One region of the Pseudarthrobacter sp. MOO14 genome, then DNA from elsewhere that is predicted to be linked to it. Evidence: riboswitches for the same ligand, from Rfam matches in the RefSeq annotation. Region 1 holds a riboswitch; each other region holds the start of a gene.
What was found. Region 1 has a riboswitch for cyclic di-AMP ahead of AC4EEV_RS15345 (M23 family metallopeptidase). Riboswitches for the same ligand answer to the same signal wherever they lie in the genome.
Positions count from the first base shown of each region.

Region 2: linked by a shared signal. The riboswitch ahead of AC4EEV_RS01865 (C40 family peptidase) and the one ahead of AC4EEV_RS15345 (M23 family metallopeptidase) in region 1 are both predicted to bind cyclic di-AMP.
Region 3: linked by a shared signal. The riboswitch ahead of AC4EEV_RS10970 (glycoside hydrolase family 16 protein) and the one ahead of AC4EEV_RS15345 (M23 family metallopeptidase) in region 1 are both predicted to bind cyclic di-AMP.

Region 1 is NZ_CM177849.1:3,283,545-3,291,339, forward strand. Features, by position in the region: gene AC4EEV_RS15325 (cold-shock protein) at 1-8, shown strand, start outside; gene AC4EEV_RS15330 (DUF3027 domain-containing protein) at 15-518, shown strand; gene serC (phosphoserine transaminase) at 594-1,724, opposite strand; gene AC4EEV_RS15340 (iron-dependent transcriptional repressor DtxR) at 1,997-2,698, shown strand; cyclic di-AMP (ydaO/yuaA leader) riboswitch at 2,817-3,047, shown strand; gene AC4EEV_RS15345 (M23 family metallopeptidase) at 3,060-3,881, shown strand; cyclic di-AMP (ydaO/yuaA leader) riboswitch at 4,010-4,191, shown strand; gene AC4EEV_RS15350 (C40 family peptidase) at 4,262-4,939, shown strand; gene AC4EEV_RS15355 (NlpC/P60 family protein) at 5,102-5,869, shown strand; gene AC4EEV_RS15360 (HNH endonuclease) at 6,138-6,638, shown strand; gene AC4EEV_RS15365 (NTP transferase domain-containing protein) at 6,681-7,685, shown strand; gene AC4EEV_RS15370 (molybdopterin molybdotransferase MoeA) at 7,682-7,795, shown strand, end outside.
Region 2 is NZ_CM177849.1:403,878-411,672, reverse strand. Features, by position in the region: gene AC4EEV_RS01885 (universal stress protein) at 1-162, opposite strand, end outside; gene AC4EEV_RS01880 (AI-2E family transporter) at 274-1,413, opposite strand; gene AC4EEV_RS01875 (mycothiol transferase) at 1,600-2,124, shown strand; gene AC4EEV_RS01870 (protein adenylyltransferase SelO) at 2,175-3,641, shown strand; gene AC4EEV_RS01865 (C40 family peptidase) at 3,720-4,556, opposite strand; cyclic di-AMP (ydaO/yuaA leader) riboswitch at 4,560-4,732, opposite strand; gene AC4EEV_RS01860 (coiled-coil domain-containing protein) at 4,986-6,299, shown strand; gene AC4EEV_RS01855 (TraR/DksA family transcriptional regulator) at 6,321-6,680, shown strand; gene AC4EEV_RS01850 (DNA alkylation repair protein) at 6,677-7,204, shown strand; gene AC4EEV_RS01845 (DUF1810 domain-containing protein) at 7,229-7,675, shown strand; gene AC4EEV_RS01840 (glucose 1-dehydrogenase) at 7,709-7,795, opposite strand, start outside.
Region 3 is NZ_CM177849.1:2,331,225-2,339,019, reverse strand. Features, by position in the region: gene AC4EEV_RS10980 (lipopolysaccharide biosynthesis protein) at 1-744, opposite strand, end outside; gene AC4EEV_RS10975 (glycosyltransferase) at 741-1,931, opposite strand; gene AC4EEV_RS10970 (glycoside hydrolase family 16 protein) at 2,063-3,082, opposite strand; cyclic di-AMP (ydaO/yuaA leader) riboswitch at 3,168-3,337, opposite strand; gene rpsF (30S ribosomal protein S6) at 3,708-4,013, shown strand; gene AC4EEV_RS10960 (single-stranded DNA-binding protein) at 4,085-4,660, shown strand; gene rpsR (30S ribosomal protein S18) at 4,787-5,026, shown strand; gene rplI (50S ribosomal protein L9) at 5,044-5,496, shown strand; gene AC4EEV_RS10945 (YdcF family protein) at 5,669-6,673, shown strand; gene AC4EEV_RS10940 (PhzF family phenazine biosynthesis protein) at 6,715-7,563, shown strand; gene AC4EEV_RS10935 (FMN reductase) at 7,658-7,795, shown strand, end outside.

The sequences.
Region 1 (7,795 bases):
ACGTCTAGGCGCCGATGAACCCCCAAGCTGAACAACCGGGCGTGGCTCCACAGGAGCAAGCTGCCAAGGCTGCGCCAAAGCGCAAGGCCGGGGTTCCGGTATGGCGGACGGGCAAGCCTGACGCGTTCCTGGCAGCAGCCGTCGATGTTGCACGGGCCGCGGTTGAGGGCATCACGCCCGCTGCCACCATCGGGCCGCACCTTGGTGCCAAAAGCGAGGGCGACCGGCTGGTCACGCACTTGTTCGAGTCCCGGCTGGCCGGCTACGGCGGCTGGCAGTGGTACGCGGTGCTGACCCGCAACTCCCGCTCCAAGGTGGTTACCGTCGATGAGCTGGGCCTGCTGCCGTCCGAAGAATCGATCCTCGCCCCGGAGTGGGTGCCGTGGGCCGAACGCGTGCGCCCCGAGGACGAGCACCAGCAGGAACCCGAACAAGCCCGCCAGGAAGAGCCGTCCGCAACGGAGCAGGCGCCCGGGGATGAAGAGGATGCCGACGACGACGCGGAGCCAAAAGACTAAGCAAGAATTTTCCGCCACACGCGAAAGGCGCCGTCCAGGGGTTATCCCGGGCGGCGCCTTTCGCGTGTGCCTGGACTACTTGCGGAGCTCGCCCACCACATAGTCGATGCTGGACAGCAGTGCCGAGACGTCGTCGGGCTCGATGGCGACGAAGGTGGCGATGCGCAGCTGGTTGCGGCCCAGCTTCCGGTAGGGCTCGGTGTCCACGATGCCGTTGGCGCGCAGGACCTTCGCCACCGTTGCCGCGTCCACCGACTCGTCAAAGTCGATGGTGGCGATGACGTTGGAGCGCTCCTCCGGGTTGGCCACAAACGGGGTGGCGAACTCCGAGGCGTCAGCCCAACTGTAGATGCGGCCGGCGGAATCGGCGGTGCGGGCAGAGGCGAAGTCCAGGCCGCCGTTGGCGTTCAGCCACTGGACCTGGGCGCCAAGGGTTACCAGGGTGGACAGCGACGGGGTGTTGTACGTCTGGTTCAGCCGTGAATTGTCGATGGCGGTCTGGAGGTCCAGGAAGTCCGGGATCCAGCGGCCGCTTGCCTTGATGGCGGCAGCGCGCTCCAGGGCGGCGGGGGAGAAGAGGCCGAGCCAAAGGCCACCGTCGGAAGCGAAATTCTTTTGCGGGGCGAAGTAGTAAACGTCGCTTTCGGCAATGTCGACGTCCAGGCCGCCGGCAGCGGAGGTTGCGTCCACCAGGACCAGGGCGTCCTTGTCGGCGCCCGGCACCCGCTTGACCGGGGCGGCGACGCCCGTGGAGGTCTCATTCTGTGGCCACGCGTAGACGTCCACGCCCGCCTCCGCCTGCGCTGCAGGACGGGTGCCCGGCTCGGACTTAATGATCGAGGACGCTTCCAGGAACGGCGCCTTGTTGGTGGCGGAGGCAAACTTGGAGCCAAACTCCCCGAAGGACAGGTGCTGCGCCTTCTTGGACACGAGGCCGAAGCCCGCGATGTCCCAGAACGCGGTGGAGCCGCCCACGCCGAGGACCACCTCGTAGCCCTCGGGAGCACGGAAGAACTGGCTGAGTCCTTCGCGTACGGAGCCCACCAGGTTCTTGACCGGAGCCTGCCGGTGGGATGTGCCGAGGATAGTCTTCGACGCAGCGGACAGGGCATCGATCTGTTCCGGCCGGACCTTTGAGGGGCCGGCCCCGAACCGCCCGTCCTGGGGCAGGAGGTTGGCGGGAATCGTGATGCTGGTGTCGCTCACAGGTGCTCCATTCGGCGGGGACGAAAGCTGTGGTCCGGGTGGTGGGTGGCCGGGAGCCGGCCATGGCTGCAGTGCAAACCTTCCCCAATTCTGCCTGAAGCGCGCAGGGTGGCGGGAGCGGGCGGCGCCAATGTCCAGCCAATGAGACGCCGCAGGCGGCAGGCCCTATTCGGACTAAATCAAAATAGGCTAAACTCTTCCCCGGACTACGTCGCGGGAAGAGGCGATACGGTGGGACAACGCAAGGTACTGCGCTCGAGGAGCTGAGCTGGATGACGGATCTGATCGACACTACGGAGATGTACCTCAGGACCATCCTGGAGCTTGAGGAAGAGAACATCGTTGCCCTCCGGGCCCGTATCGCCGAACGCCTGCGCCACTCGGGGCCTACCGTTTCCCAGACCATCGGCCGGATGGAGCGCGATGGCCTGGTCGTCGTCTCCGGTGACAGGCACCTGGAACTGACCGACACCGGCCGCAAGCGTGCCACTGAGGTCATGCGGAAGCACCGGCTGGCCGAGCGCCTGCTGGCCGACGTGATCGGATTGGACTGGGCCTATGTCCATGACGAAGCCTGCCGCTGGGAACACGTTATGAGCGAACGGGTGGAGCGGCGCATCTACGAGATGCTGGACCACCCCACGGAGTCGCCCTACGGAAATCCCATCCCCGGCCTTGCCGCCCTGGGCGGACAGCCCGGACCCGGGTTCGGCGACGGCGCCATCAGCCTGGTGGAGGCAATGAAGGCCTACGGGCCTGAATCGGCAGTGACCATCAGCCGGCTGGCGGAACCGATCCAGGTGGAGCCGGAACTGCTGACCCAGCTCGACGAGGGCGGTATCCGCCCCGGCGCGTCTGTCTCCCTGGAACGCGTCGGTGACTACATTTCTGTACGGGTGGCGGGAATCGAGGGCGCGCTGGAGCTGCCTCCCGAGGTGGCGGCACACGTTTTCGTCGCCGTGAACCAGGCCTGACGCCGCGTTTCCATACCCCACCCGGGGGATTCCACGCAAAGATAACGGAATTGTTACCTAGGGTCTTAAGCCCCTATAGTGGAACCCAGCGTTGATACTTAAGCGTTACCTGATCCGGAGCCGAGCTCTGCCAGCGGGCCAGGTGTACGAGTCGTTACTGGCAGAGGCGGGGGAACCACAACCGGCAGCGGGGGACTGCCTTGGGGTGAAGTCCGTCAGCAGCAAGCCTCTCCAGTGAAGGATTCTTCCGGGAATACCCCTGTGTAGAAGTTTGCCCATGACGGACCGGGTCTTTGATCTCTCTGACCCGAATCCGACAGCTAACTCCGCAGGCTATTCCAGAGAGGAACCCTTCTTGACCATGCAGACCTCCCGGGGCCGCCGTCGCGCGGCGGGCCCCCCTGAGGCACCCCGGGTTGTCGAAGTAGCCGCCGCGGAGCGCCCCCGCGACCCGCAACGGGATGCGCGCCGCCGCCGGGGTCCGTTCCGGCAAATCACCGACTTTGCCGCGGCCAGCGGCATCGGCCAAAAGGCCGGCATCGCCCTCGCCGCCACCGGCCTGGTGCTCACGGTGACCATGCCCGCCACCAGCCCCGTTATGGCGACGGATGCGGCCGGAATCGCGCCCCAGGCCGCCTCCGCAGTCAGCCCCCAGCCCCAGATTTCCGCGGATGTAGGCGCCCAGATCGACTTCAGCCGCTCAGCCGTCGTAACGCAGGCGGACCCCGACGGGAAGCTGAAGCAACTGCTGAGCGCCCAGTCGGCCGGATCGGTAACGCGTGCGGCTTCCGCCGGGACCCTGGCCGCGCCGCTGGCATCCCTCGTGACCGCGTCGCCCTTCGGCTACCGGGTCAGCCCAATCACCGGCGGCACCGGAGATTTCCACCGCGGACAGGACTTCGTGGCACAGTGCGGGACGTCCGTCCTGGCAGCCGCAACAGGAACCGTGACCTTCGCCGGCTGGCACCAGTTCGGCGGTGGAAACCGGGTGGTGATCGACCATGGCAACGGCCTGGAGACCACGTACAACCACCTCTCGTCCTTCAACGTCAAGGTGGGCCAAACGGTCTCCCGCGGCGAAGTCGTGGCGTTGAGCGGGACCACCGGGGCGTCCACCGGCTGCCACCTGCACTTCGAAGTCCAGGTCAACGGCGAAGTGGTCGATCCGATGGGCTGGCTGTAACCGTTTGATTGCGCACTCCCAGATCGCCGTGACCCGCCGTGACCTGAATGTGACATTGAAGCAAAACTGCTGTACCGTCTAACTCGCGTCAACTTTTCCGAAGTTGACGCTCTTGAGTGGATTGCCTAACTCTGCCACCGCTCAAGGTCCGTTCGCATTTCATCGTCTGGCAGGGGCGGGGGAACCAATTTTGGCCTTCTGCGTTCTGGAAGGCCTTGGGGTTAAGTCATGAGCTTCCCAGGAAGCGAAGTGGCCGGGTGACTCCCATCCGAATCCGACAGCTCACCTCGCAGGCATTGGGAGAGGCTACCTTCGTGTCTTCACGCCATAATTCTGCGCGCCACCGTGCGCAAACGGTTCGCGTCAACCCCTTGGACGCCATGTCCAAGGCCGTAAGCGCCAATGCCGGGACCGTGGGCCGCCAGGCTGCCGTTGTGGCAGCGGCTTCAGGCCTCATCCTGAGCATGGGCCTGCCGGCCAACGCCGCGGACACCACTGCCGGCATCTCGGCCTCCACGGAGTCCGGTTCCGCGCAGACCGCCCTTGCTGTCACCGCGGCCCCCACGGCCACCGTTTCCTTCGAGCGTCCGGCGGTCAAGACCACCGCCGCCCCGAAGGTGGAAACCGTGCGCACCCAGTCCACCGCGTCCGCGGACCGCACCGCCACCACTGCCGGCCAGGAGGCGTCCAAGGCCGGACAGGCAGTAGAAGCCGTTTCGTCCGCAGCCACCTCGGGTATCGCCGCGATCGCCTACACCGGCATCGGCCACCCCTACGTCTGGGGCGGCACCACCCCCAACGGCTGGGACTGCTCCGGCTTCGTTCAGTGGGTCTACGCGCAGGCTGGAATCAGCATTCCCCGCACGAACGCGTGGAGCATCATGACCCCCACCTCCACCCCCCAGCCGGGCGACCTCGTGGTCCAGAACGGCGGCGCACACGTCGGCATCTACGTCGGCAACGGCATGATGATCAGCGCGCTCAACCCGTCGCAGGGAACCATGCTCCACTCTCCCGCAGCCACCGGTACTTCCACGTACTACCACCTGAACAAGTAGTTCTTGGGCTCCACGCTCCAAGGGCTATTTCTTTGCCCAAAGCTTTTTCGCTAGAAACCAACATCCCCGTTCGGGACGCGCCGGCGTACCCCCAAGATGCCGGCGCATCCAACCCCCTCGGACAGGCCACCGCGGTCCAGAGGAAAACGAAAGAGAGAACTGATGACGACTCGTGCTACCGCACGGCACCGCGCCGAGGTCACCAAAACCAACTCGATCGCGATCATTGCCAAGGCTGTCAGCGACAACGCCGGCGGCATGGGCCGCCAGGCTGCAGTAATCGCTGCAGCTTCCGGCCTGGTCCTGACCAGCGGCATCGCAGCCAACGCAGCCGACACCAACGTCAAGCGCGACTCGGCTCCGGCATCCGCCATGGAAGTTGAATCCGCCGTCGACGCTCCGATCTCAGCGGCTTCCACCATTGCCATCAGCTTCGAAAAGCCGGCCGTTACCACCACTCCGGCACCGGCTCCCGAGCCCGAGGTTGCGGTGCAGGAAGCCGCTCCCGCTCCCGTTGCCCAGGCCGTTGCCGCTCCCAAGGTGACTGCCAAGGTTGCAACTGCCGATGCCACGGCTGCCCCCGCCGCCCAGGTTTCCGCCAGCGGAAAGGGTGCTGCCATCCTGTCCGCTGCCTACGCCCAGCTTGGCGTACACCAGGACTGCACCATGCTGGTGACCAACGCACTGGCTGCCGTCGGCATCCACTTCCACGACTGGCCCGCCGGTTACCTGTCATTGGGTGACAGGGTGTCCGCATCCCAGGCCCAGCCCGGCGACCTCATCTACTACGCCGACGGTGGCGGAGGAATGGCCCACATCGCCGTCTACGCCGGAAACGGGATGGCCGTCCACGGCGGCTTCAACGGCAACGACACCGTTGTGTTCAGCGCCAACGTTGGCTCCGGACCGGTCTTCATCCACGTTCGGTAACCACTGCCGCCCGCCGCACGCGGCGCCGCATAAGATGTGCCCGGAAGGACCCCTGCCCTTGAGGCGGGGGTCTTTTCCCGTTTAACTCCCGCCATTCTGCGTGCATCCCGGCTCCCGCCACCGGGGTGGGGATCCGGCCTCCGCGTATACCGATTACCTGATATTGCAATTCTCTGTTTACTCTTGTGATGTCGATCCATAGCCCGGACATGCCGAGGGCAGCCGGCCCTCGTGCCCCTGACGGGTGCGGCCGTGAAGAGGTACGTGCATGCGCACTCTCGTTCTGAATGCTGGATATGAACCGCTGGCGGTTATCACCTTCCGCCGGGCGCTGGTGCTTGTGCTCACAGGCAAGGCGAGCGTGGTGGCCGAGGGGGATGATCCCGTGGTGGGCCCCACTGACGTCCTGGGCCGCCCGTCCGTGATCCTCCTCAACCGCTACATCCGCCCGCGGTACAACCACTCAACGGCCGTCAGCCGCCGTGGTGTGCTTCGACGTGACGGGCACAAGTGTGCATATTGCGGAAAGGCAGCGCACACAATCGACCATGTCCACCCAAAATCGCGGGGCGGAGCCGATTCCTGGGAGAATCTCGTGGCTGCCTGCCTGCGGTGCAACAACGTCAAGGGTGACCATACCCCCGGCGAGATGGGATGGACCCTGCGCTTCGTGCCGGAGCCGCCGCACGGAACCATCTGGCAGATCAAGGAACTGGAGAAGCCAACCCCCGCCTGGGATCCATTCCTGCTTCCCGAGCGCGCCGCCTGACAAGCGGCTTCCAGGCCGGTTGCTGTTCGCTAGGCTGGGTGGGTGCAAACGGACCCGTTGATCTTTGACGCCCTGATCCTGGCGGGCGGCCGGTCATCACGGCTGGGTGGAGTACCCAAGCAATCGTTGGTCCTCCGGGGAAGAACCCTCCTGGCATGGACCCTTGACGCCGCTGCCGGTGCCCGCCGTACGGTTGTTGTGGGCGACGTTTCCGCCGGCGGCCCTCCGTCCCGCGGGGCTGCCGATGAGGCCGGGCCCGCCCAGGCCCTGCCGCCAGGCGTCCTGTCCTGCCGGGAGGAGCCGAAGTTTGCCGGTCCTGCCGCCGGGATCTCAGCCGGCCTAGATGCCCTTGCCACCTCTGGGGGAGGGGCGCCCTTCACTCTGGTTCTCGCCTGCGACATGCCGCTGGCAGCCCGGGCGGTGGCGATGCTCCGGGACGCGGTGGCAGCTGCGGGCGATGGCCGGGGCGCCGTGGCCCGCTCGGCCGACGGCAGGGAACAGCCGCTGGCAGCCATATATAACACTGATGAGTTAAAAAGATCGTGCGGTGAGTTGTCCCGCCGGGACGCCCTGGTCAACGGCTCCGTGAGGTCCCTCCTTGCTAATCTGGACGTGCAGCTTGTCACAGTCCCAGCCGGGTCCACTGCCGACGTGGATACGTGGGGTGATGCTGCCACGCTGGGGATCGCCGCCGGGAGCCAGCGTGAAGACTTTGACCAAAACGTGCGGAGCCAACGTGGGAGGCAAGTCGTGAAAAGCCAGGACGAGACGCTGGAGGAATGGTGCAGGGCCCTGCTCCAGGCATACAAGCTGGAGGACGTCCAGGTGGACGTGAACGCAGTGCTGTCCCTTGCCGGCGTCGCAGCCCACGCCGTGGTCCGGCCGGCTGCTCCACTCACCACGTTCATCGCAGGATTCGCCGCGGGGCTGGCTGCCGCACCGGGCAGGGAAATGGACACGGCGTCCATGGAAGCGGCGATGGCCGTGGCTCGGTCCCTGGCTGCCGACTACGAGAATGAAGCTGCCGCCGGGACCCCCGGCGAATGACGGCAGAACCCCGCGACTGGCCGGAGGTCCCACCTGCCGACGAGCCCGAAGCACCACCGGGGACCGCCGGGCACGAAACACCTGGACCGGAAACCACGGAACCGGAGGCT
Region 2 (7,795 bases), 1.5 Mb from region 1:
CCCGAACCAGGGGTAGGGCTCGGCGATCCACCGGTCATCGACGACGTGGAGGATCACCAGGGGCAGCTTGGCGTCGTGTGCACGACGGGCAGCCCACAAGACTGCGGCCTGGCTTTGTGCTGAATCGTTGGTGCCCACGGCGATGGGTTTCTGGGATGACATGGCCGCACTTCCTGCTTGTCGTGAAAGGGTCTTCCTGCCCTTCAAGACTGGCCCCCGCCCCACCGGCACTCTAGGGCCTAAAGTCACCGAAGCAGGCGTGCAGGAGGGCCGCTAGGCCGAAGGTGCCGGTGGATCGCCGGCCGTTGCTTTGCGTCCGGACAGCGTCCTGTAGATGGTCCATCCGACGGCGGCCAGCGGGACTGCGAGCAGCGCCCCGACCACGCCGGCCAAGGTGGCCCCGGCCGTCAGCGCCAGGATGATGACCAGCCCGTGGATCCGCAGGACCCGGCCCATGAAGACAGGCTGCAGGATGTGGTGTTCGAACTGGTTGGCAGCCACCAGGATGATCAGCACGATGAGCGCCGGTACCGGCCCGTTTTCCACCAGGGCTACCAGTACGGCGAGGCTGCCGGCGGTGGTTGCCCCGATGATCGGAATGAACCCGCCCAGGAAGACCACGGCGGCCAGCGGCACGGCCAGGGGGACCCGAAGGATGAGCAGCCCCACCAGCACCAGGATCGCATCGATAGCGGCAATGATGAGGGTGCCCCGGACGTAGCCGCCGAGCACCAGGAGGCTGCGTTCCGCGGCCAACTGTGCTTTTCCTTGATGGTTGCCGGGAAGGAACCCGATCAGGAACGACCGGATCCTCTCGCCGTCCTTGAGGAAGAAGAAAAGGATGACGGCCGTCAGGACCGTGCCGGCAGCTATCTCCCCGGCGGTCCTGAGTCCGGTCAGCGCATCGGCTCCCAGGGTTCCGCCGGCAAGGAACTTCTGGAATTCGTTGCGGGCCGCGTCGATTTGCGCGCCGGTCAGTGCGACGGGTCCCGTGGTGATGAATTGCTGCAGTTGGCCAATCCCTGCTTCCGCCCGTGCTGCCAGAACCGGGGCCTGCTGGCGGACCAGTGCAACGATGCCGCCCACCACTCCGGCCGCGACGGCGATGATCACCAGGAAGGATGACAGCACGGCCAGCGACCGGGGGAACCCGCGGGCGGCGAGCCACCGCACGGCGGGAGCCATTGCCGACGCCAGGATCAGGGCGACCAGCACGGGTACGGTCACCAGCGGAACCCGGGTGGCGGCCACCACGGCCACCCAGGCGAGCGCCAGCAGCGAGAGCGCCTGGACGGCCCTGATGCTGGCCCTGCCCAAACCATCCGCCCAGAGCGCTGACATCCTTGCCGCGGGGGACTGGGGCCGGGACGGTTCTGCCCCGTGACTGTCCGGGGATACATTGCTGCGTTCCATCGGTTCTCCTTGCTTGCGGTCAACGCCCGGCCCACGACATGATGCACCTTGGTTACCTTGTACCCCGCGTCCCCCTCAAAGTCGAAACAAGCGCACGTGTTGACTGGGGCCGCCTGTTCACAGGCATGACGTTTACTCAGTAACCTTATTGTTCCCCGACCGGGCAACCCGAAAGGCGCCAGATCCATGGATTCCAAAGAATTGCTCCTTGAGTCCTTTGGCCGCCTCCCGGGCCTGGTCCGGCAGGTGCTCGACGGGCTCGACGAGGAACAGCTCCAGCACCGCCCCTCCGGCCGCGGCAACTCCATCGCCTGGCTGGTGTGGCACCTGGGGAGGGTGGAGGATGCGCAGGTCGCCTCCGCCTCGGAGTTGGAACAGGTCTGGACGTCGGAAGGCTTCGTGTCGCGTTTTGGCCTCCCGCTGGCGGAAGGCGACACGGGCTATGGCCACTCCAGCGGCCAGGTGGATGCTGTCCGGGCATCCGGTGAGCTCCTGCTTGAGTACTGTGAAGCAGTCCACCGGCAGACCACGAAGGTCCTCGAAAGCCTGGAAGAACAGGACCTGGACCGCGTGGCGGACTGGCGCTGGGATCCGCCGGTGACCCTTGGGGTGCGGCTTGTCAGCATTCTGGGGGACTGCCTCCAGCATGCCGGCCAGGCGGCCTATGCCAAGGGGCTGGATGATGCAGGGGCCAGCGGCGGCAGGGCCTGAAACTCTCCGTGCAGGAGGGGCGGGCGGCACCACGGCGATAGGGTTAACCCATGACGGCAGCAGCTGAATCCACGGTCACCTTCGACGGCCGCTTCGCCCGTGAACTGGCGGAACTTGCCGTTCCCTGGCAGGCCGAGGAAGCTCCGGATCCCGAACTCCTGGTCCTGAATGAAAAGCTCGCAGCAGGCCTGGGCCTTGACCCGCAATACCTCCACGGTCCCGAAGGGGTGCGCCTCCTCGTGGGCAACCACGTTCCCGCCGGTGCCACCCCGGTGGCGCAGGCTTACGCGGGCCACCAGTTCGGCGGCTACTCCCCATTGCTCGGCGACGGACGCGCGCTCCTGCTGGGGGAAGTCACGGACCGCGCCGGCCGCCTGCTGGACATCCACCTCAAAGGCTCGGGGCGCACCCCCTTCGCCCGCGCCGGGGACGGCCGGGCCGTCGTCGGGCCAATGCTGCGCGAGTACGTTGTCAGTGAGGCCATGCACGCCCTGGGTATTCCCACCACGCGCTCCCTCGCCGTCGTGGCGACGGGGCGGCAGGTCCGGCGCGAGGGCATGCTGCCCGGTGCTGTCCTGGCACGGGTGGCCAGCAGCCACTTGAGGGTTGGGAGTTTCCAGTACGCACGGGCCACGGAGAACATGGACCTGCTCAAGCGGCTGGCTGACCACGCCATCAGCAGGCACTATCCGGACGCTGCAGTCGCCCCAAACCCCTATCTGGCACTGTTTGCGTCCGTCTGTTCCGCCCAGGCCGGGCTGGTGGCCCGGTGGATGCTGGCGGGATTCGTGCACGGGGTCATGAATACGGACAACATGACCATCTCAGGGGAAACCATTGATTACGGCCCGTGTGCGTTCCTGGATGCCTTCGATCCCGCCGCCGTGTTCAGTTCCATCGATGTCAGTGGCCGTTACGCCTACGCCAACCAGCCAGTCGTTGCCGAATGGAACCTTGCCCGCCTTGCCGAGGCAATGCTGCCGCTCGTTGACGAAGACGAGGACAAGGCTGTTGCTGCAGCGGTGGAGGTGCTCGGTGGATTCCGTGGACAGTACAGCACGGCGTGGACGGGCGGCATGAAAACCAAACTGGGTCTTGCCGCTGGAAACGCCAGCGACGACGCCTTGTCCAGCCTTATTGACGATGTGGTGGCCATCCTCAAGGACGGCCCGGTGGATTACACCCTGTTCTTCCGTAACCTTGGCAGGGCGGCCCGCGGCGACCTGCGCCCGGTGCGCGGCATGGTGATGGATTTGGCCGGCTTCGACGCCTGGTCGGAGCGGTGGTTGGCGCTGCAACCCGACGCAGGGCTGATGGACAGCGTCAACCCGGCGTACATTCCACGGAACCATCTGGTGGAGGAAGCCCTCGCCGCCGGCACGGAGGGAGATCCTGCCCCGTTGCAGCGCCTGCTTCAGGCCGTGACCGATCCTTTCACCGAGCGGGCCGGGCTGGAACGCTACATGGACGGTGCCCCGGCGGACTTCGGGACCTATACGACCTTTTGCGGGACCTGATCCGACGACAACAGGAGGGTGCCAACCGGAGACCCGGCTGCCACCCTCCTGTTGGGAGCAGGCTTTACTGCGCGAAGACTAGGCGACGCGGACCACTGAGTAGCCGCTGAGCCAGCTGATGGAGTGCACCTGCGTGGTGTAGCCGTTGACGCCGCCACTCACAACCTGGCCGTTGCCGGCGTAAACGCCCACGTGGCCCGAGGTGATGATGAGGTCGCCGGGTGCCGGGCTCCCGACCACGCTGCCGTACTGGAAGAACTGCGTGGGAGCCAGGTCGCCGACGCTCTTGCCGACGGAGCGCAGGGCCTTTTCAACCATGGCGGTGCAGTCCTGGCTCACGCCGACCTGGCCGTAGGCGGAGGCCAGGATGGCAGCACCGGTCCCGCTGCCGGTGGTGGACGCCACCGGCGTTGCTGATGCGTAGGACATGTTCATGCCGGTGTTCGCCGGTGCGGTGGCGGCTGCCGCCTGGACGGGGGCCGCTGCCGGCGCCGGGGCAGGTGCTGCCACGTAGCCGGCGCCGGGGATCTGGATCTGGTCACCGGGGTAGATGATGGACGACAATCCCAGGCCGTTGGCAGCCAGGACGTCATTGAGGCTGACACCGTACGCGGCCGAAATCGCGCCGAGGGTGTCCCCGGAAACGACGGTGTGGACGGTTGCTGCCGCGGCTGCCGGAGCAGTTGCAGGAGCTGCGGCGGCCTGGACGCTGGCCTGCTCAGTGGTGTCCGCGCCCGTCACGCCCGCATGGGCCGGGGCGCCGACGCCGAACGCGATGCCGGACGCGGCGGCAACAGCGAGGGCCGGACGGCCAAACGAACGGGCCTGTGATTTGGCCGTCACGGCGAGTCCCTCGAGCGCAATGGAGCGGGCCGGGGTCGCGCGGTGGCGGGCAGTGCTGAGATTCTTTGACACGATTGATCGCCTCTCCCATGCCTGCGGGGTGAGCTGTCGGGTTCGGGTTGGAGATACCCGGCCGAACATATCTCCGCGGTGGGCGGAGGAGCTGTCCGACTTAACCCCAAGACCTGAAAGGTCGTGGAAACTTGGTTCCCCCGTCCCTGCCAGCATGAATGCGGTTGAATCCCGGTATCAGCGGCAGGGCTCGGCAAACTGATGGGAGTGTCCCGTTTGGGGAGGGACACCAGAAGACCATAACCCGCCGACCCTCCCATTGTCACGTTTAGATAACATGCGAGGTTCTTCTCTCGTATTCAACCAACGATTGGATGGGTCCGATCCACCCACGCCGGGCTCCCGCCGGTCCGGCACCGGACCAAACGGGTAACAAAGCAGGCACGGCCGCCTTTCCGCTCCGGCGTGCCGCCGGTATGCTTCGGGACTATGCCCCTGTTCGTGACCATGCCCACGTCCCCACTGGTGGGGGGACTGCTCGCCATCGCAGTGGCAGCGGCCACGGTCCTGCCTGCCACGGCAGACGAGCCTGCACCTCCCGGTGGGTATCCGTCCTGGGCTGACGTGCAGCAGGCGCAGTCTTCCGAGGCAGCGAAAGCGGCAGAGATCACCACCATCAATGGGCTCCTGGACGGCCTCCAGACCCAGGCTGAAGCCGCCGGCAACACGGCGGTCCGGGCAGCGGCCGACTACGCCGCAGCCGACGCCGGGCTGCAAGCGGCATCGGTAAGGCTGGATTCATTGTCCGCCCAGGCTGCCCGCGCCAACGACGAACTGGCCCGGCATCGCAAGGAAATCGGAGCGCTTGCCGTCCAGGCGTACAAGACGGGCGGGACCAATACCGGATTCTTCGTGGCCCTTGATGCCCTGCGGAACAACAGCGTCCAAGGGCTCAACCTCGTCCAGCTGGTGGGCGACAAGACTGCTGCTCTGGTGGAGAAAGCTGCGGCTGCCGGAAAAGTTGCCGCATCCCTGGCAGAGCAGGAAAAAGTGGCCCGCACTGAGCGGGAACGACTGTCCGGGGAAGCAAAAGCCAAACTGGACGCAGCCCGCTCCGCCCAGGACGCGCTTGCCCGGCAGGTAAATGACGAACAGCAGCACAGCACCGAACTGACCGCCCAGCTGGCCTCGCTGAAGGGAACGACGGCGGCACTTGAGGGGGAGTATCGCCAGGGCCAGGCGGCGCTGGCTGCCTATGAAGCGGCCCAGGAGGCCAAGCGCGCCGCTGCGGCGGAGCAGGCCCGCCGGCAGGCCGAAGCCGCGGCGCAGGCTGCCGCGGCCGCAGCCCGGCAGCCCAAACCCGCGGCTGCAGCTCCGGCCGGCAACGCGGCGGTACCGGCCCCGCCGGCCGACCCGGTTCCCGGCAGTCCGCCGCAGCCTGCCGTGCCCGGCCCGCCGCCCGTCGTCGTTCCCTCCGTCCCGGGCGGTGCCGTCAATGATCCTGCCGGCGCCAAGGCCTATGCCTCGGGACGCCTGGGTGCCCTCGGCTGGGGCGCCGACCAGTTCCAGTGCCTGTCCCAGCTGTGGACCAAGGAATCCGGCTGGCTGACCACGGCCACGAATGCCTCATCCGGGGCCCATGGCATAGCCCAGGCCCTGCCGCCGGGAAAGTACGCCAGCGCCGGAAGCGACTGGCTGACGAGTTACCGGACGCAGATTGACTGGGGGCTCGGCTACATCCGCGACCGCTACGGGTCCCCGTGCGGCGCCTGGAGCCATTCCGTCGCCCTGAACTGGTACTGACTGACGCGCTAGGCTTTCCGCATGCCAGATTTCGGACGGTTCAGGGTGCTGCTCGAAGAGGAGCGGGCCCGGAGGTTGGCCCTGTTGCCGGCGCTGCGGGCTGATATCGACGCGGCCAACGCGGCCCGGCAGGACTCCAACGTCGATGACGAACATGATCCCGAGGGCGCCACGATCGCCTTCGAACTGTCGCAGGCGTCGGCATTGTTGAAGCAGAGTTCAGCCGGGCTGGACCAGGTGGAGGCAGCCCTGGAGCGGCTGGCCAACGGCACCTATGGAACCTGTGCGGTCTGCGGCGAGCCCATCGCGGCCGGCAGGCTCGAGGCGCGGCCTTGGACCCCATTCTGTATCCTTCATGCCTCTGCGGGGCGGGGGCGGTGACCGAGGTGCCCGACGTCGCGGCTGCTGCTGAATTTATCGACCGGACCCTTCGGAACGAGGGTGCCTGGTACCGGGCCGACGAGGTGGGCTACCGGCTGGGCGGAGCCCTGGCCTCCTACGGGTCTTCGATCGGCGCAGTCCGCGGCACAGTCCGGGACGCCCTTCGGAAGTTCAAGGACATGGGCCATGACACCACGGTCATGCTGGCCTCCGCCCTGTGGGGCCAGCCGAAACCAGGCTCGCAGCCGGTCTTCGAACGCCGGCTGGCCGCCGTTGTCCTGCTGCAAACAAAGGTGCAGGTGCTGCGGCATTCGGACCTCACCCGGCTGGAGGGCTTTCTCCGCTCGGCCCAGGCGGCAGAGCTGGCCGGGCCTTTGGTCTCCGACGTCCTGGTGCCCTTGCTGGCCGGCTTGGACCACCGAGACCGCCAGCGGGCCGCGGCTGTCCTGGCGCGCTGGCGCGAAGACCCTGAATCCCAACTTCAAACGGCAGCACGCCTCCTGGAGAAAGAGTTGACGCAATGACCTGCAGGCCACAGAGGAGAGCCCATGAATGAAGCGTTTGACCTGGAACGATTCGTCGCCGCCCAAGACAGTGGGGGAACCTACCGAAGCGCGCTTGGCGAATTGCAGCTCGGCAACAAGACCGGGCACTGGATGTGGTTCATTTTCCCCCAAGTTGCCGGGCTGGGGCAGAGCGCCACGTCGCGGACTTACGCCATCTCGTCCCTGGCAGAGGCACGGGCCTACCTGGACCACCCCGTCCTGGGCCCGCGCCTTCTTGAGTGTGCCTTGGCTCTCACCACGCATTCCGGCCGTTCGGCGTCGGACATCCTTGGCGGAATCGATACGCAGAAGCTCCGTTCGTCCATGACACTGTTTCTCCGGGCTGCGCCCGGAGAAACAGTGTTCAAGACGGTCCTGGCCCAATTTTTTGATGGCGAGCCGGATCCTGCCACGGATGAGCTCCTGGCCGGCCAGGAGGCCGCCGAATAACCGGAGGGCCCGCCGTGTTGGGCGGCCGGGAGCCTAGGGCGTGGGGCTGCCGCCGTTGACATTCAGTGTCTCGCCGACCACGTAGCTGGACTCGGGTGAGGCCAGGAAGACGTAGGCGGG
Region 3 (7,795 bases), 950 kb from region 1:
CAGCGCATGGGCCCCCAGGACGATCCCGATCACCAGGTAGTCGACGTCGAAGATCGCCCTGGCCAGCATCGTGCTCCCAGCAACAGGAGCACCAAAGCGGATGTTCTCGCCCAGGGCACTCCTGCTGACGCGCCAGAGTTGCCACGGCGCCTCGTGGCGGACCAGGAACCAGCAGGTGGCAGCGTAGGCCACCGAGCCTGCGGCCGTTCCGACGGCGAGCGACCACGCGCCGTGGCCGGTGAAGGCCAGGTACAGGGTCACCGTCCCCATGGTCGCGGCACGCAGCACCGGAGCGGCGGTGAGTTGCCGGAACTTCAGGTCCCGGCGCATGATCGCTTCCGGAACGGCGCCGCAGGCCGTGGCCAGGACGGAGACGCCGAGAACCTGCACCAGGGGAGCCACGCCGTCGAGCCCGATGAGGTCTTCCACAGCATCGGCCGCGAGCACGGCGGCCAGGGCCAGTACGGTTCCCAGCGCCACCGAGAGCAGGAGCGCTGAACGGGCAATCACCTTCGTTTTGGGCAGATACACCAGTGCCTGGCCCACCCCGGCATCGGCGATGGTCTCGGCGTATGCCATGAGGACCAGCGCCAGGGCTACGAGGCCATACTCTTCAGGAGAGAGGAGCCGGGCCAGCACCACGGTGGTGACCAGCACAATGATCCGCCCGGAGGCAAAGGCCAGCCCCTGCCACAAGGCTCCCCGGACTCCCCTGCGTTCCAGCTCGCCGGGCGCGTAGGTCACAGTTGCCTTGACGTGCCGGATAAGTCCCCGGCAGGGGATGACGCGGCCACGGCCGCCCGCACTTCGGCCAAGTACTCCGCGGCCACCGTGTCCCAGGACCGGACGGCGCGGGCGGCCTGGTCCAGTAGGCCGCCGGGGGTTACGTGCGGCGGCCGGGGTGCCCTGAGATGTTCTACGACCTTGCGGACCATCGCGTCCTGGCCGGCCTCGACGGTGAGCAGCGGGTGCGGCGGAAGTTCACGTGCCGCCACCGGGGAGGCCACTACAGGCAGCCCGGCGGCAAGGGCCTCAAGCACGGAGTTTCGGATGCCTACGCCGTGTTCGTCGGGGAAGACGGCGACGTCGGCCCCGTTGAAGACATCCGGGAGTGAGGGCACGTTGGCCAGGATTTCGATGTGTGGACCGGCCAGCGCCTGGACTGCCGCTGTGGGTTGCCGCCCGGCGATGACGAACCGTGCCTCCGGGACCTCCCGCCACACGAGGGGAGCGATACGGGTGGCCAGGACCGTGGCGCTGTCCACGTTGGGGGCGTAGTTGAGGCTGCCCGCGAAGCAAACCACCGGCGCCTTCCGGTCCGGACGCGGCCCCGCGGCCACGCTGGTTCCGTTGGGGATGCTTTTCACGGACCGGCCGAGCTTCGCGGACCAGGCTTCAGCGTCCTGTGCCCCGACGGTCAGCAGCCGCGCCCTGGCGGGCAGCGACCGTTCCGCCCGTTCGGCGAGGTGCTCGCGCAGCCGGTAGGCCGGCCGGAGGGAGCGGGCAATATCCGTGTCCATGGCGGCCCGGATGGACCAAGGGTCCACCGTTTGCAGCACCACGGGACCGGCCACATGATGCGAAAGGAAGAGGGCGTGCGGGCCATGGATGAGGGTGGCCTCACTGCTGCCGGACAGGGTGGCTGCCGCTGCCCGCGCTGACGGGGTGGAGCGCCGGTGCTTTCCCAGGCCGGCGAGGCCGCCGAAGGAGCGGACAAATGCGGCGGGGTCGTCCCGCGGGGCTAGTTCGTGGACGGTTTCGCAGCGGGCCCGGAGCTCCGCCGGAACCGGGACAGGGCCGGAAAACGTCAGCAGCGTGACGGCAACATCCGCGGGAAGGTGAAGGATCACTTCGTACGGGATCATGGAGCTTCCATCACCGAGTTGCGGGTCCCGGTTTGGCACGCTTTCCGTCACGTACAGGAGCTTCATTGCAAGAGTGTACTGGATCACACTCGGGTGGCAGGGTTGCTCTGGGCAACTTTGTGGGGAACCGCAGGAAGCCAAAAAGGGCGACGGCGGGAAGTCCCGCCGTCGCCCTTTCCAAGGGGGCGCGTGGCCGGCTACTGCCAGGCGCGGACGTAGTCCACCAGGAGTTGGGACTGCGGGCCGTACACCGGGTTCGTCGATGAAGCGCCGACGTTCAGCACGATGTACTGCGGGGCGTTTCCGTCGTCCGTGGGGTAGGACTTGACCTTCACGCCGTCGAAGTAGACGTCCGACGAGTTGGCCATCCGGTGCAAGCCGAAGGTGTGGTATTCGTTGGCCCAGTTGCCGCCGACGCCACCCTGGTTGTGTGACCCGGAGCCGGAGTGGTAATTCACGGTCATCTTGCCCTGGAGGACCTCCGCGATGTCGTTCTCGCCGGTGGCCGGCCAGGACTGCCCGGTGGTCCAGAACGCGGGCCAGTTATAGAGACCGTTGGCGTTGCCGGGGAACTTGATGCGGGCCTCGACATACCCGGTGGTGAACTGGTACCCGGTGCCCGCTCCACCCTTCGGGTTCGTGGAGACCAAGGACCCGGAAGACGAGGAGGCAAGGCTGAGGGCCAGGTTGCCGTTGGCCACGGAGACGTTGGCTGGGCTGGTGGCCACCTTGTTCATGGTTCCGCAGTTGGGGGAGAACCAGCAGTTGGACCATTTACCGCTGTCCAGGCCTGAACCGTTGAAATCGTCAGCGAAGGTCATGGTCCAGTTTCCGGGGACCCCTGCGGGCATGGGCGTCCCGCTGTTTGCCAGCGGTGCCGAGGCTGGTGCCACGGCGATGGGGGACTGCGGTGCAGGAGCCGCAACGGCCGGTGCCGGGGCGGGTGCCGCGGGAGCCGGCGCCTGGGACGGAGCCTGCTCTGGTGCGGGCGCGGGTGCGGCTGCCGGTGCCGGGGCGGGCGCCGGAGCGGACTGGACTGCGGCCGACGGGGTGGGCTGGACCTGTACCTCGCTGCCGGCCCCGGCGGCGCTGGCCACCCGGGATACGTCGGCAGCTTCATTGCCGTTGGCGACGCCGAGGCCAAGGGAGGCTGCGCCGAGGACGGCTGCTGCCAGGCCGGCGGCCAAGGGCAGGCGGCGGGAATCTCTGGATGTCAAGAACTGACGGAGCCCGGCCGATGGGGTCTCATTCTGATGACGGCGGGCGCGTTTGGCGCTCAATTTGCGGGATGCGGGCATGGGGAATTTACCTCTCAACGCCGGCGGGGTTAGCTGTCGGGTTCGAATGCTGCCATTCGGCCGCGGATCGCGGCTTCACCCCGAGGGCAGGCGGGAGCCATGCCCGTGACACTTGGGTCCCCCGCCTCTGCCTTGGAACCTGAGGGATCGCGGAAGCGGCAGAGTTGGGCGTCTTCCGGGATTGGGGCCGGCTGGGGCGGCCCACCCGAAGACCGTACACGAAAATCCCTGCGGAATCACAATTGGGTAACGGAAGTGGCGCGGTGGGCGTGGCGTCCCGCGGTGCACCCGCATAGACGTCTAATGCCGAACGGCACGCTCCTGCGTTTTCCACATACGTGTCCGGTCAGGCTGCTCCTGCCACATCACGCGGATAGCCTTGAGTCAAGCGCGAATCGCCTATCAGGTCCAGATGCACTAGGATATTGAAGTCTGTGCTGCGTCCTGCCTCCGTACTGGTGGCAAGGCACTGCGCGGAATCGCAAATGAACCTCCTGTTACGGAAATGCCGTAACCGCTTAGCCCAAAGGAGGTGGGTTCACATATGCGTCCTTACGAATTGATGGTAATCATCGACCCCGAGGTCGAAGAGCGTACCGTTGAGCCGTCGCTTCAGAAGTTCCTGAACGTCATCACCAACGATGGTGGAACCATCGAAAAGGTTGACATCTGGGGCCGTCGCCGTCTGGCTTACGAGATCAAGAAGAAGTCCGAAGGTATCTACGCCGTGGTGAATTTCACCGCCAAGCCGGAAACCGCCAAGGAACTTGACCGCCAGCTGTCTCTTAACGAGACCATCATGCGCACCAAGATCACCCGCCCCGAAGAGCAGAAGGTTGTTGCTGAGTAATCAGCACCAAAATTCATTCTTTACCCCGCAGGAACGCACTCTTCACCCAGGATCGAACAAGGAGGCAGTAGATGGCAGGCGAGACCACCATTACGGTCATCGGTAACCTCACCAATGACCCGGAATTGCGGTTCACACCGTCCGGTTCCGCAGTAGCGAACTTCACCATCGCTTCCACCCCCCGCACCTTTGATCGCCAGTCCAACGAGTGGAAGGACGGGGAGACCCTGTTCCTCCGCGCCGCGGTCTGGCGTGAAGCTGCCGAGAACGTCGCCGAATCCCTGACCAAGGGCATGCGCGTGATCGTCACCGGCCGCTTGAAGAGCCGTTCCTACGAAACAAAAGAAGGCGAAAAGCGCACCGTCATCGAGCTTGAGGTCGACGAAATCGGCCCCAGCCTGCGCTACGCCAACGCCAAGGTCAACCGCACCCAGCGCTCCGGCGGACAGGGTGGGGGCGGCTTCGGCGGCGGCAACGGCGGCGGTGGCTTCGGAGGCGGCAACCCTGGTGGAAACCAGGGCGGCAACTCCGGTGGAGGCTGGGGCGGCGGCAACCAGCAGGCTGCACAGGACGATCCCTGGGCCACGCCCGGCGTGTCCAATGCAGGCGGCTGGGGCAACGGCCCCGATTCCGAACCTCCCTTCTAAAACCCAAACAACGGCCCGATGCCGGGACTGCCCGGGAGCCGCAAGGCACCCAAGGTTTTGCCGCCGTCGGACCACCACCATCCCGTGGATCAATATCCACGGGCTCCCTAGAATAGGAGCTCCACGATGGCTAAGGCTGAACTCCGTAAGCCCAAACCAAAGTCCAACCCCTTGAAGGCCGCTGACATCACTGTCATCGACTACAAGGACGTAGCATTGCTGCGCAAGTTCATCTCCGACCGCGGAAAGATCCGCGCCCGTCGCGTCACTGGCGTCACGGTGCAGGAACAGCGCAAGATCGCCCAGGCAATCAAGAACGCCCGCGAAGTTGCTCTGCTGCCTTACTCCGGCGCTGGCCGCGGCTAAGGAAGGGATTAACTAACATGGCAAAGCTCATTCTGACCCACGAAGTAACCGGTCTCGGTGCTGCTGGCGATGTTGTCGAGGTCAAGGACGGTTACGCACGTAACTTCCTGCTGCCCCGCGGCTTCGCCCTGACCTGGACCAAGGGTGGCGAGAAGCAGGTTGAGTCCATCAAGGCTGCCCGCGCCGCCCGTGCGCACGCTTCTGTTGAAGCTGCACAGGCGCAGGCCCAGGCTCTGTCCTCCAAGAAGGTCAAGCTCGAGGTGAAGGCCGGCGAGTCCGGTCGTCTCTTCGGCACCGTCAAGCCTGCTGATGTCGCTGCCGCAGTCGAGGCCGCCGGCCTCGGTGCCATCGACAAGCGCAACGTTGAACTGCCGAACCACATCAAGTCTGTCGGTTCGTACACGGCCAACGTCCGCCTGCACGAGGATGTTTCCGCTGTCATCGACCTTGAGGTCGTTGCCGGAAAGTAGTTTCCCCACCGCAGTTCAGTGGCCCCCGCCCGGGATTCCGGTGCGGGGGCCATTTGCGTGCAAGGTCACTGCCGGGGTTTCCAGCGGCCGGCCGCGTGCGCCATAGGCTTGGGTGCGGGCCGCTGTTCCTGGCCTGCACCACTCCACCGTTTCCACGGAAGGTCACCCAGCATTGCCGTTCCTCTTCGTCAGCTGCATCCTCCTGCTGGCCGCAGCCGTCAGCTTTGCGACCGACCGGAGGCGCCTGCGGAACGGAGTCTTCCTCGTCTCAGGGGCGGTCATCGGCTGGCTTGGGCTCCTCCTGGTCTCCGGCAACAACTCCAACAACTCGGTCCCTGTCCTCATTACCGTGGCCTTGGGCCTCCTGCTCATCCTCTCAGTGCCCATCCTGGCCGTGTTCCTTGTCCTCAACGGCCTCATCATGCTGCGCCGCGAAGGCCGCAGCCTGGCAAACCTGCTGTCCCTGCTGGCAGGGCTGGCCGTGGTGGCCGTTCCCCTTGTCCTGGCCGCCCTGCAGACGGCCGTACCCGCGCTAAGGGCGCTCACGTCGGCGGCTGCCCTGCTGACCGGCTACGTGGGCTTCGTGTTCGTCAGCTATCTGGTCTATTCGCTGATTTACTCGCACCTGCCGCCGCGCCGCCATCCCGAATACGTGGTGGTGTTGGGTTCCGGCCTGGCCGGCAGCTCGGTTCCGCCCCTGCTGGCGGCCCGGCTTGACGCGGCGGCGCGCCTGTACCGGGGCAAGCATGGCGGGTCCATCAGGGCTCTGATTCCCAGTGGCGGGCAGGGAGCCGATGAACTCCTCGCCGAAGGGACAGCGATGGCCCGCTACCTGCAGGAGCAGGGTGTTCCTGCCAACAGGATCATCGTGGAGGACCGGGCAGCAACCACCATGGAGAACCTGCACTTTTCGCGCGCGCTGATGGAGCGGCCGGACGCGCCCGTCACGGTGGTCACCAGCAGCTACCACGTGTTTCGCGCGGCCATGTTCACCCGGCGCGCGGGCCTGCGCGCCCACGTCACCGGGGCCAGGACGGCGGGCTACTTTATCCCCAGCGCCTTCCTTCGGGAATTTGTCGCCATCCTCGCAACCTACCGGTGGATCAACCTGGGCTTTTGTGCTGTGCTCACCGCCGTTCCGTTGGCCGCCATGGCCCTGCCGCTGCTCCCTTCCTAGGACCGGCAGTCCGCCCGGCGGGCCGGTGGTAACCTGCTCCGGTGAACCCGACACCCAGCAGCCGTCCTTTCCACCAGGTGGATGTTTTCGCCGGCAACGCCTACCGCGGCAACCCGCTCGCCGTCGTCCTCGATGCCCACGGTCTTGACGCGGCAACAATGCAGCACTTCGCGAACTGGACCAACCTCTCCGAAACCACCTTCCTCTTGCCCGCGGAGGATCCCCGCGCCGACTACAAGGTCCGGATCTTCACCGGGAGCGAGGAGTTCCCGTTCGCGGGGCACCCCACGCTGGGATCCGCACATACCTGGCTGCAGGCCGGCGGAGTTCCGAAGTCCAGCGGCTTCGTGGTCCAGGAATGTGGTGCCGGTCTGGTCAGGATCAAGCGCGACGCCGGCCGATTGGCTTTCGCCGCACCGCCCTTGACCCGCTTTGAGGCCGTGGACGAGCCCCTTCGGCGCCAGTTGGCTGTCGCCCTGGGAATCCCGGCCGGTGACATCGTGGACGCATCCTGGCTGGTGAATGGGCCGGAGTGGATCGGTGTCCTGCTGGGGTCTGCGGATCAAGTGATGGCGCTCGTGCCTGATCCGGTGGCCATGGGGAACCTGAAGGTCGGAGTCATCGGGCCGCATCTGTCCGGCGGGGACGCCGACTTTGAGGTGCGGACGTTTATCCCGGGTGATGCGATGGTGGAGGATCCGGTGACGGGCAGCTTCAACGCTGGGGCCGCCCAGTGGCTTATTGGTAGCTGCAGGGCACCCCGGCGCTATGTCGCCGCGCAGGGTACCGTCCTGGGCCGGGCAGGGCGTGTACATGTCACCGCCGAGGACGACGATGTGTGGGTGGGCGGAGAGTCCACTACCTGCATCCAGGGCACCGTCCTGCTTTGATGCGGGTCACGGGAATACATGAGGAGGTACCGCGGTTCAGGGATATAGATGCAAATGCATGTATGATCGAATGAACGAGCACCAGGAGAATGCCATGGAAACCCGCCGTATCACAGTCCTCTCCGCCGGACTTGGCGTCCCGTCGTCCAGCCGGCTGCTGGCCGACCAGCTGGCGGCCGCTGCCGAGCGGCGGCTCACCGCCGGCGGCCACGAGGTGCTGGTCGACGTCGTC